3 regions of the Klebsiella planticola genome follow, and region 2 is predicted to be linked to each of the others. Evidence: predicted binding sites of a transcription regulator. Region 2 holds the regulator's gene; each other region holds the start of a gene.
What was found. The regulator LexA, encoded in region 2, represses DNA repair genes until DNA is damaged. The targets are predictions, from matches to a motif close to TNCTGTATGTACATACAGNA.
Positions count from the first base shown of each region.

Region 1: the regulator LexA is predicted to act here: its motif matches at 1,779-1,798, upstream of dinB (DNA polymerase IV).
Region 3: the regulator LexA is predicted to act here: its motif matches at 2,073-2,092, upstream of metR (HTH-type transcriptional regulator MetR).

Region 1 covers NZ_CP026047.1:2,773,980-2,777,258, reverse strand. Annotated here, with positions in the region: gene pepD (cytosol nonspecific dipeptidase) at 1-207, shown strand, start outside; gene MC50_RS13455 (GNAT family N-acetyltransferase) at 248-703, opposite strand; gene dinB (DNA polymerase IV) at 706-1,761, opposite strand; gene nqrM ((Na+)-NQR maturation NqrM) at 1,899-2,114, opposite strand; gene nqrF (NADH:ubiquinone reductase (Na(+)-transporting) subunit F) at 2,117-3,279, opposite strand, start outside.
Region 2 covers NZ_CP026047.1:2,063,528-2,066,806, reverse strand. Annotated here, with positions in the region: gene MC50_RS10005 (CsbD family protein) at 5-214, opposite strand; gene dinF (MATE family efflux transporter DinF) at 341-1,657, opposite strand; gene lexA (transcriptional repressor LexA) at 1,726-2,334, opposite strand; gene MC50_RS09985 (diacylglycerol kinase) at 2,554-2,922, opposite strand; gene plsB (glycerol-3-phosphate 1-O-acyltransferase PlsB) at 3,052-3,279, shown strand, end outside.
Region 3 covers NZ_CP026047.1:1,950,769-1,954,047, reverse strand. Annotated here, with positions in the region: gene metE (5-methyltetrahydropteroyltriglutamate--homocysteine S-methyltransferase) at 1-1,890, opposite strand, end outside; gene metR (HTH-type transcriptional regulator MetR) at 2,124-3,077, shown strand; gene MC50_RS09440 (carboxylate/amino acid/amine transporter) at 2,965-3,279, opposite strand, start outside.

The sequences.
Region 1 (3,279 bases), 710 kb from region 2:
CTGTTCAACAAGACGCCGAACATCCAGATTATTCACGCCGGCCTGGAATGCGGTCTGTTCAAAAAACCGTACCCGAATATGGATATGGTCTCCATCGGGCCAACCATTACCGGCCCGCACTCTCCGGATGAGCAGGTGCATATCGAAAGCGTGGGTCAATACTGGACGCTGCTGATGGAACTGCTGAAAGCGATTCCGGCGAAGTAAGTTACGGCAATAAACGGTCCGGATAACGGCGCGTGGCGCCTTATCCGGGCCGTCTCATCTTCTCCATCCGATAATTAATAAACGTCTCGCCGCGCACCGCCACCTGCTGTTCTTCCTCGCCCCTGAAACCATGCCGTGCAAAAAACGGTTTTGCCGTAATGCTCGCGTCGACCGTCAAGGAGCCATGCGGCATCTGCGCAAACAGTTCCTGGAGCAGAGCGCTGGCAATGCCTCGACGGCCATACTCCGGCGCCACAAACAGGAGATCGATATAGCGGTCCACGGCGCTGATAAACCCTACTGGAAGCGGGTCAATGACCGCGACCCACACCCGAGAATCCCTCATTTTGTGTCGCCAGCGGGCCTCGTCTATCTGCGCCCAGGCGGCTATCTGGCGGGGGGAATAATCATGGCTGGCGGTCTCTTGTACCGCGCGCAGAAAAATGGCGCCCAGCGCAGTAAAATCATCGTCGCGATAAGGTCTGATCTTCAGCATCGTTATAACCCCAGTACCAGCTGCCGCTCCAGTTGAGGATCAAGCAGCGTTACATGCAGCCCGACCAGCCGCACTCCGCGACCGCCCCGCCGCTCGTGCCAGGCTTTATAGGCAGTGGAAAGCAAATCCTCTTTATTCAGACGCGGCCAGACGTGTTCCTGAGTGGTCAGCTGGAAATCATTGAATTTCAGCTTTACCCCCTGACGAGCAATCAGAAGGTCCGGCTTGACCTTCAGCACCCGCCGTTCCAGCTCCTGATAGAGGTTCTCAATGATGCTCTCACAGGCAGACCACTCGTGGATATCCTCCACCAGCGTACGTTCAACGCCCACCGATTTACGCTGTCGGGTGTTGTTGATCTCCCGCTCATCGATTCCCTGGCTACGCTCCCACAGGATACGACCAAACTTACCAAAACGGCGGAGCAGCATCGCCAGGTCGCTTTTCTGCACATCTTCGCAGGTACGTAGCCCCATGCCTTCCAGCTTTGCGGCTGAGACTTTCCCCACGCCGGGGATCTTCGCCAGCGGCAGGGTGCGGACAAACTCCGCGACCTGATGCGGCGCAATCACAAACTGACCGTTGGGTTTATTCATATCGGAAGCAATTTTCGCCAGAAATTTTACCGGCGCGATACCGGCGGAGGCGGTCAGTTGAAGCTCGTGAAAAATGGTCTGGCGAATCTCTTCCGCGATCAGCGTGGCAGAGCCCTGGCAATGAACGCTATCGCTGACGTCGAGATACGCCTCATCCAACGACAGCGGTTCAATCAACGACGTGTAGCGAGAGAAGATTTCCCGGATATGGGACGAGGCCTCTTTATAGGCATCAAAGCGGCCGGGTAACAGGGTTAAATGCGGGCAAAGCTTGAGGGCCATCGCGGTCGGCATCGCGCTGCGCACGCCAAATTGGCGCGCCGGATAGTTGGCCGTGCTGATCACCCCCCGCTGTACCCGGCTACCGCCAATGGCAATGGGAATATCACGCAGGGCTGGATTATCCCGCATTTCCACGGCGGCAAAAAAGCAGTCCATATCGACATGGATAATTTTGCGCATACTCAGCCCTCAACGATCACTGGTTAAGTATACAGTAATAATACAAGGAATGAGAAGTGGGGTTTGTAGGCCTGATAAGCTTGCGCCATCAGGCCATAATGCGCCGGCGGCGCAAGCTTGCCGGGCCTACGGAGAGATCAGAGGATCCGATTTTGCTGGCGCTGCGCTTCGCGCGCGATGCGCTTTTTACGCGCATCGCACGGCTCCGGGCAGTCGCAGACCTTCTCAAGCCCCAGCGATGAGATACCGCCGCAGCTGCCCTGGAGACTTTTGCGCTTTATCAGATATCCTAAAGACATCCCCAGAATCACCAGCGCGAAAATGACGAAGGTTGCCACAAACACCGTCAACATCATTAACCTCCAAAGTCATCCAGCATGATGTTGTCATCCTCAACGCCAAGATCTTTTAGCATCTTGATCACTGCGGCATTCATCACCGGCGGCCCACACATATAAAACTCGCAGTCCTCCGGCGCCGGATGATCGCGCAGGTAGTTTTCATACAGCACATTGTGAATAAAGCCGGTGTGGCCGTTCCAGTTATCTTCCGGCAGCGGATCGGAAAGCGCCACGTGGAAGGTAAAGTTCGGATTTTCACGCGCCAGCTGCTCAAACTCATCGTCATAGAACATTTCACGCAGCGAACGCGCGCCGTACCAGAAGCTGATTTTGCGCTTGCTGTGCAACCGTTTAAGCTGGTCGAAAATATGCGAACGCATTGGCGCCATGCCGGCGCCACCGCCAATAAAGACCATCTCTGCATCCGTCTCTTTAGCGAAGAACTCACCAAACGGCCCGGAAATCGTCACCTTATCACCGGCTTTCAGCGACCAGATATATGAAGACATGATCCCCGGCGGCGCGTCCGGCACTTTCGGCGGCGGCGTCGCGATACGCACGTTGAGCATAATGATGCCCTTCTCATCCGGATAGTTCGCCATCGAGTAGGCGCGCAGCGTCGGCTCTTTAACGTCGGAAACATAGCGGAACAGATTAAATTTATCCCAGTCCGCGCGGTACTCGTCCGGCACGTCAAAATCGGCATATGCCACTTTATGCGACGGACATTCAATCTGAATATAGCCGCCCGCGCGGAACGGCACGCTTTCGCCTTCCGGGATGGCCAGCTTCAGCTCTTTAATGAAAGTCGCTTTGTTATCATTAGAGATAACTTCACACTCCCATTTTTTGACGCCAAAAATCTCTTCCGGCAGCGCGATCTTCATGTTTTGCTTCACGGCAACCTGGCAGGCCAGACGGCAGCCCTCTTTCGCCTCGCGTTTGGTGATATGGGAAAGTTCGGTAGGCAGGATATCTCCGCCCCCCTCCTTGACCGTCACCCGGCACTGGCCGCAGGAACCGCCGCCTCCGCAGGCAGAAGAGATAAAGATCCCGTTGCTGGACAGCGTATTCAGCAGCTTATCGCCCGCCGGCGTGCGAATCTGTTTATCCGCTTCATTATTGATTTCAATAACCACATCACCGGCGTTGACCAGCTTCGAGCGCGCCGCCAGGA
Region 2 (3,279 bases):
ACCGCTACCAGCGGTGATCGTTTTTTCGTTCCCAGTCAGACACTTCTTTCTCCGCCTGATCTTTGGCGTATCCATAACGCTCCTGGATTTTACCGACCAGCTGGTCACGCTTACCCTCAATGACGGTCATATCGTCATCGGTCAGCTTGCCCCATTTCTCTTTCGCTTTACCTTTCAACTGTTTCCAGTTACCGCCGATTTCGTCTTTGTTCATAATTCAATCCTCATCGTTCGGTGAGTTAACAGCCCGCTGTGTGCCGGACATAGTATTAACTATAGATAAGAATTCTGAGTTGAATTTATTATTCGGAATCTTTAACCAATTACATATCAAAAATCACTACGAAAACCAGGTGCCACGCCGCCAGTGTCGCCGCCAGATGACCGCCAGCGACAGACCGCGCAGCGCGAGGAAAACCGCCAGCGCCAGCCATAGCGCGTGGTTGCCGAGGACCGGTAGCGTCAGTAGCGTCAGGGCAAACCCCGCCGCCGCCACCGCCATGCTGTTGCGCATCTCAGCCCCGCGCGTCGCGCCGATGAACATGCCATCCAGCAAATAACACCACACGCCAATCACCGGCAGCACGATCTGCCAGATCAGGTAGCGATCGGCAAGCAGCTGAAGCGAGGGCAGCGAGGTCAACAGGGCGACAATCTGCTGTCCCGCCACGGCATAGGTCGCCGCAAAGGCCAGCGCCACCATTCCCGACTGACGGCAGGCCGCTCGCCAGACCTCAAGCAGCTGGCTACCGTCACGCGCGCCGTAAGCCTGCCCGGAGTGCGCTTCCACGGCATAAGCAAAACCATCCAGGGCATAGGCGGTAAAGGTCAACATGGTCATCAGGAGCGCGTTGACGGCAACGATCTCGCCGCCAAGACGAGCGCCGAAAACGGTCACCGCACCAAAGCAGAGCTGAAGCAGCAGAGAGCGCAGCATGATATCGCGATTGAGCGCCAGCAAGCGGCGCATATCTCCGCGCCACGCGCGCTTGAGCAGGGCAAATGACACACCGCGTAGCGCCAGCACGCGTCTTGCCATCAGCAGCCCGATGATAAAGGTGACATATTCGGCGGTGACCGTCGCCAGCGCGGCACCCTGCACGTTCAGATGCAGGCCCATCACCAGCCACAGATCGAGCACGATATTCAGCAGGTTGCCGACAATCAGCAAAATCACCGGCGCCCGGGCATACTGTACGCCCAACAGCCAACCGAGCAGCACCAGGTTTGCCAGCGATGCCGGCGCGCTCAGCCAGCGGATGTCGAGAAAGCGCCGCGCCTGCTCCAGCACCGCTTCATTGCCGCCAACAATATGCAACGCCAGATCGATAAGCGGGGTTCGGAAAAGCACAATCAGCAGGCCGGCACCTGTTGCCAGCCCCAGCGGCTGCACCAGCGCCCGCGCCAGGCGGAGAGGATCTTTTGCGCCAAAGGCCTGTGCCGTCAGTCCGGTGGTACTCATCCGCAGGAAAAGCAGCAGCATAAAGAGAAAACTGGTGGCCGTCGCGCCGACCGCGACACCGCCGAGGTAAACCGGGCTGTCGAGATGACCAATCACGGCGGTATCCACCAGTCCCAGCAGCGGAACGGTGATATTGGAGAAAATCATGGGTAGCGCCAGGCGCCACAGGGCCTTATCAGCGGCGTTAAAGAACATGAGAAAGAGCCTGACCGGGAGGAGACAGCGCAGCATCATGCATCAGACGATGCTGCGTGGGGAAGGTGTTACAGCCACTCACCGTTACGAATCACGCCAACGGCCAGCCCTTCAATAGTGAAATTTTGCTCGCGTAGATTCACCACGATAGGGGAAAATTCGCTGTTTTCTGGCAGGAGTTCGACGATGTTGCCCTGCTTTTTAAGACGCTTAACGGTGACCTCTTCGTCAATACGCGCCACGACAACCTGGCCGTTGCGTACATCCTGAGTTTTATGGACCGCCAGCAGATCGCCATCGAGAATACCGATATCTTTCATTGACATACCGCTAACCCGCAGCAAAAAGTCGGCATTCGGCTTGAACATCGCCGGATCGACCTGGAAGTGGCCTTCGATATGCTGCTGAGCCAGCAGCGGCTCACCGGCCGCCACGCGTCCAATCAACGGTAGACCTGGTTCTTCTTCCGTCAGCAGGCGAATCCCCCGGGAGGCGCCGGAGATAATCTCGATCGCGCCCTTACGCGCCAGCGCTTTCAGGTGTTCTTCCGCCGCGTTTGGGGAACGGAACCCCAAGCGCTGAGCAATTTCCGCACGCGTCGGCGGCATGCCCGTCTGGCTGATGTGATCCCGAATGAGATCAAACACCTCTTGCTGCCTGGTCGTTAACGCTTTCATCCCGCCCCCTGGGTGTATATACAGTTATGCTGTGAGTATATACAGCTAACGGTGATTTTGGAATCAAATTTCACACAAAAATCAGGAGATTCTTTCCATTTTGCGTCCCCGATAGCCCATGGCGCCAGGGGTGATTGTCGCCGGCCGGGCAAAAGCTCATCGGGTTCGCCCGATCGCCGGGAAGACATCGCAAAGCGGAATATCTCACCACGTGGCCGCTCAGTGATAGCGAGCCCACAGTAAGAGCGCCCAGGTGATCAGCGCGATCGCAATGGCCAGCAGCACCGCCGCAGACCCCATATCTTTCGCCCGACCGGACAGCTCATGATGTTCCGGGCCAATACGGTCCACCACCGCCTCAATCGCGCTATTAAGAATTTCGACTATCATCACTATCAGGACCGAGCCTATCAGCAGCACACGCGTGATGGCGTCGACGTCCAGCCAGCAGGCGATCGCTACAGCAACAATGGCGGCGATGCCTTCTTGACGAAATGCGGCCTCATTTATCCATGCCGCACGGAACCCTTTCCAGGAATAACCTGCCGCTTTAATGATTCGGGTTAACCCAGTGGTATTATTGGCCATCAAAAGAACCTTTTTATGTAAATGACGTCAATGAGTGTACGCGTTTGCCGCGTGGCAACGGAAATTTTGCGCGCTTTCTGTTATTCTTGCCGCGCATTTGCATGATTAACCAGAGGCTTCACATCGTTTATGTCCGGCTGGCAACGAATTTACTATAAATTACTGAATTTACCATTACGGGTGCTGGTAAAAAGCAAGTCTATTCCCGCAGAACCTGCTCAGGAATTAGGGCTGGATACCTCGCGTCCTATCATGTACGTCCTGCCTTATAATTCAAAGGCGGACCTGCTGACCCTGCGCGCTCAGTGCCTGGAGCACGATTTACCCGATCCGCTTGAACCGCTGGAAATCGACGGC
Region 3 (3,279 bases), 110 kb from region 2:
CGCGGCATTGATTCGGAAGGCTTCTACGCCCCACTGCAGGTAAGCATCCCAGTCGCTACGCTTAAGCGGCAGGCCTTCACGCAGCGCCGGCTCATCAATCTGGATAATACCGATACCGGCCGCCTCCAGATCCGCCACTTCGTCACGCAGCGCCAGCGCAATCTGCTTAGCGATGGTTTCACGGCTGACATCTTCACGCGGGAAGGACCAGCACAGAATGGTCACCGGGCCGGTGAGCATACCTTTCACCGGTTTGTCGGTCAGCGACTGAGCGAATTTCGCCCACTCAACGGTGATCGCCTCCGGACGGCTGACGTCACCGATCACCACCGGCGGTTTCACGCAGCGGGAGCCGTAGCTCTGGACCCAGCCGTTCTGCGTGAAGATGAAGCCATCGAGGTGCTCGCCGAAGTACTCCACCATGTCGTTACGCTCGGCTTCGCCGTGAACCAGAACATCTAATCCTAAACGTTCCTGCTCAACAATCGCCTGCTTGATGTGCTCCGCAATACCGGTGCGATAGTGGTTCGCATCGAGATTGCCTTTTTTGAAGTCCAGACGCAGGCCACGGATCTCGGTAGTCTGTGGGAAAGAGCCGATGGTCGTGGTCGGCCACGCCGGTAGATTGAAGCGCGTACGCTGTGCCCTGGCACGCTCAGCGTATGGGCTGTTGCGCTGGCTGTCCTGAGCGGTAATGGCCGCCAGACGTTTTTCCACCGCCGCATTATGTACGCGGGACGAGTGACGGCGAGCCTGAATCGGTGCGCTCCATTCAGCCAGTTTTGCGGTCTCGCCGCTGTTCAGCGCATCGCGCAGCAGCGCCAGCTCTTCACATTTTTGCAGGGCGAAGGCGAACCAGCTTTTCACTTCCGCGTCGAGACGGGTTTCCACGCTCAGATCGATCGGGCTGTGCAGCAGGGAGCAGGAAGAAGCGATCCACAGCGCACGCTGGCCGACGAGGTCTTTAATTTGCGCATATTTCTCGGTCAGATCGGCGCGCCAGACGTTGCGCCCGTTGATCAGGCCCGCAGAGAGCAGCCAGTCGGACGGCAGACGCTGATGCAGAGCAGCCACATCATCTTTACCGTGCACCAGGTCAACGTGCAGGCCCTGCACCGGCAGCGCGGTGATGGTGTCGAGGTTCGCGGCGATGCCTTCAAAGTAGGTGGTCAGCAGCAGCTTAAGCTGGCCCGCGAGCGCATCATATGCCGGTTTGAATGCATCCAGCCACGCCTGCGGCAGCTCCAGTACCAGCGCCGGCTCGTCAATCTGCACCCACTCGATGCCGCGTTTTGCCAGCTCTGCCAGCACCTGCTGGTAAACCGGCAGGATATCGTTCAGCAGGCTCAAACGGTCAAACTGTTGGCCTTTGACTTTGCCCAACCACAGATAAGTGACCGGCCCCAGCAGGACCGGTTTAACCTTATGGCCGAGCGCCAGCGCTTCATCCACTTCATCCAGCAGCTGGGTCCAGGTCAGTTTGAACTGCTGCCCTTTTACAAACTCCGGCACCATGTAGTGGTAGTTGGTGTTAAACCATTTGGTCATTTCTGCCGCTGCCGCCGGTTCGCCGGACGGCGCACGGCCGCGACCAATGCGGAACAAGGTATCGATATCAACCGAGCCATCTTTGTTCTGATGACGAGCCGGCACGTTACCCAGTAGCAGGCTGGTGGTCAGAACATGGTCGTACCAGGCGAAATCACCCACCGGCAGCAGGTCAACGCCCGCCTGCTTCTGCTGCTCCCAGTGGCGGGCACGCAGCTCGCGGCCCACCGTCAGCAGTTCTTCGCGGGTCGAGTGACCCGCCCAGTAGCTCTCTTGCGCTTTTTTCAGCTCGCGACGTAGGCCAACGCGAGGGAAACCGAGGGTGTGATTAATAATTGTCATTTTTAAGACCTCATAATTTTTTAATCCGAAGGATTTCGGATTCAGGGAAGGCGGCAAGCTTGATCATCCCCGGGTGCTTACTCATGTAAGTGACCGGGGTGAGCAAGCGCAGCCAACGCGCCATAAATTCGAAAGACACAGGATTTAGCCATCCAGATGTTTACACATCCATAATTGACAGGTACTGTATATTCCTCAAGCGCAAATTATTCATGCCGAAGTGAAGGACTTTCATGATCGAAATTAAACACCTGAAAACGCTACAGGCGTTGCGGAACAGCGGGTCGCTGGCAGGCGCTGCGGCGGCTCTGCATCAAACCCAGTCCGCTCTGTCTCACCAGTTCAGCGATCTGGAACAACGCCTTGGCTTCCGTCTGTTTGTGCGTAAAAGTCAGCCTCTGCGTTTCACCCCGCAGGGGGAGATCCTGCTCCAGCTGGCAAACCAGGTGCTGCCGCAAATCAGCCGCGCGCTGCAGGACTGCCACGAGCCGCAGCAAACCCGTCTGCGCATCGCTATCGAGTGTCATAGCTGCATACAGTGGTTGACCCCGGCACTGGAGAGTTTCCGCGCCCGCTGGCCGCACGTCGAAGTGGATTTTCAGTCTGGCGTGACCTTTGACCCGCAGCCAGCCCTGCAGCAAAGCGAGCTGGACCTGGTCATGACCTCCGATATCCTGCCGCGTAGCGGCCTGCACTATTCGCCGATGTTCGATTTTGAAGTTCGTCTGGTGCTGGCGCCGGAGCATCCGCTGGCGGCGAAAACGCGCATCGCGCCAGAAGACCTGGCCTCGGAACTGCTGTTGATTTATCCGGTTCAGCGCGGTCGCCTGGATATCTGGCGCCACTTCCTGCAGCCGGCCGGTATCAGCCCGCAGCTCAAAAGCGTCGACAATACCCTGCTGTTAATCCAGATGGTCGCCGCACGGATGGGCATCGCCGCCCTGCCGCACTGGGTGGTGGAAAGTTTTGAACGCCAGGGTCTGGTGGTCACCAAAACCCTGGGCGAAGGACTGTGGAGCCGGCTGTACGCCGCGGTACGCGACGGCGAGCAGCGCCAGCCGGTCACCGAGGCGTTTATTCGCTCAGCGCGGAACCACGCTTGCGATCATTTGCCGTTTGTCCGGAGTGCGGAGCGACCCAACGGCGATGGACCCACAGTGAGGCCAGGATCACCAGAGCTCCTGTAATAAAGCTCGGCCAGTGGGGCTGTTCCTGCCAGATGGCAAGGTTAACCAGCAGCCCGGCGGGGACATGCACGTTATTCATAATGCCCAGCGTGCCGGCATCCACCTGCGTGGCCCCGTAGTTCCACATAAAGTAACCCAGCCCCGACGCCGCCACGCCCAGCCAGACCAGAACGCCCCACTGTAGGGTTGTGGTTGGCAGCCG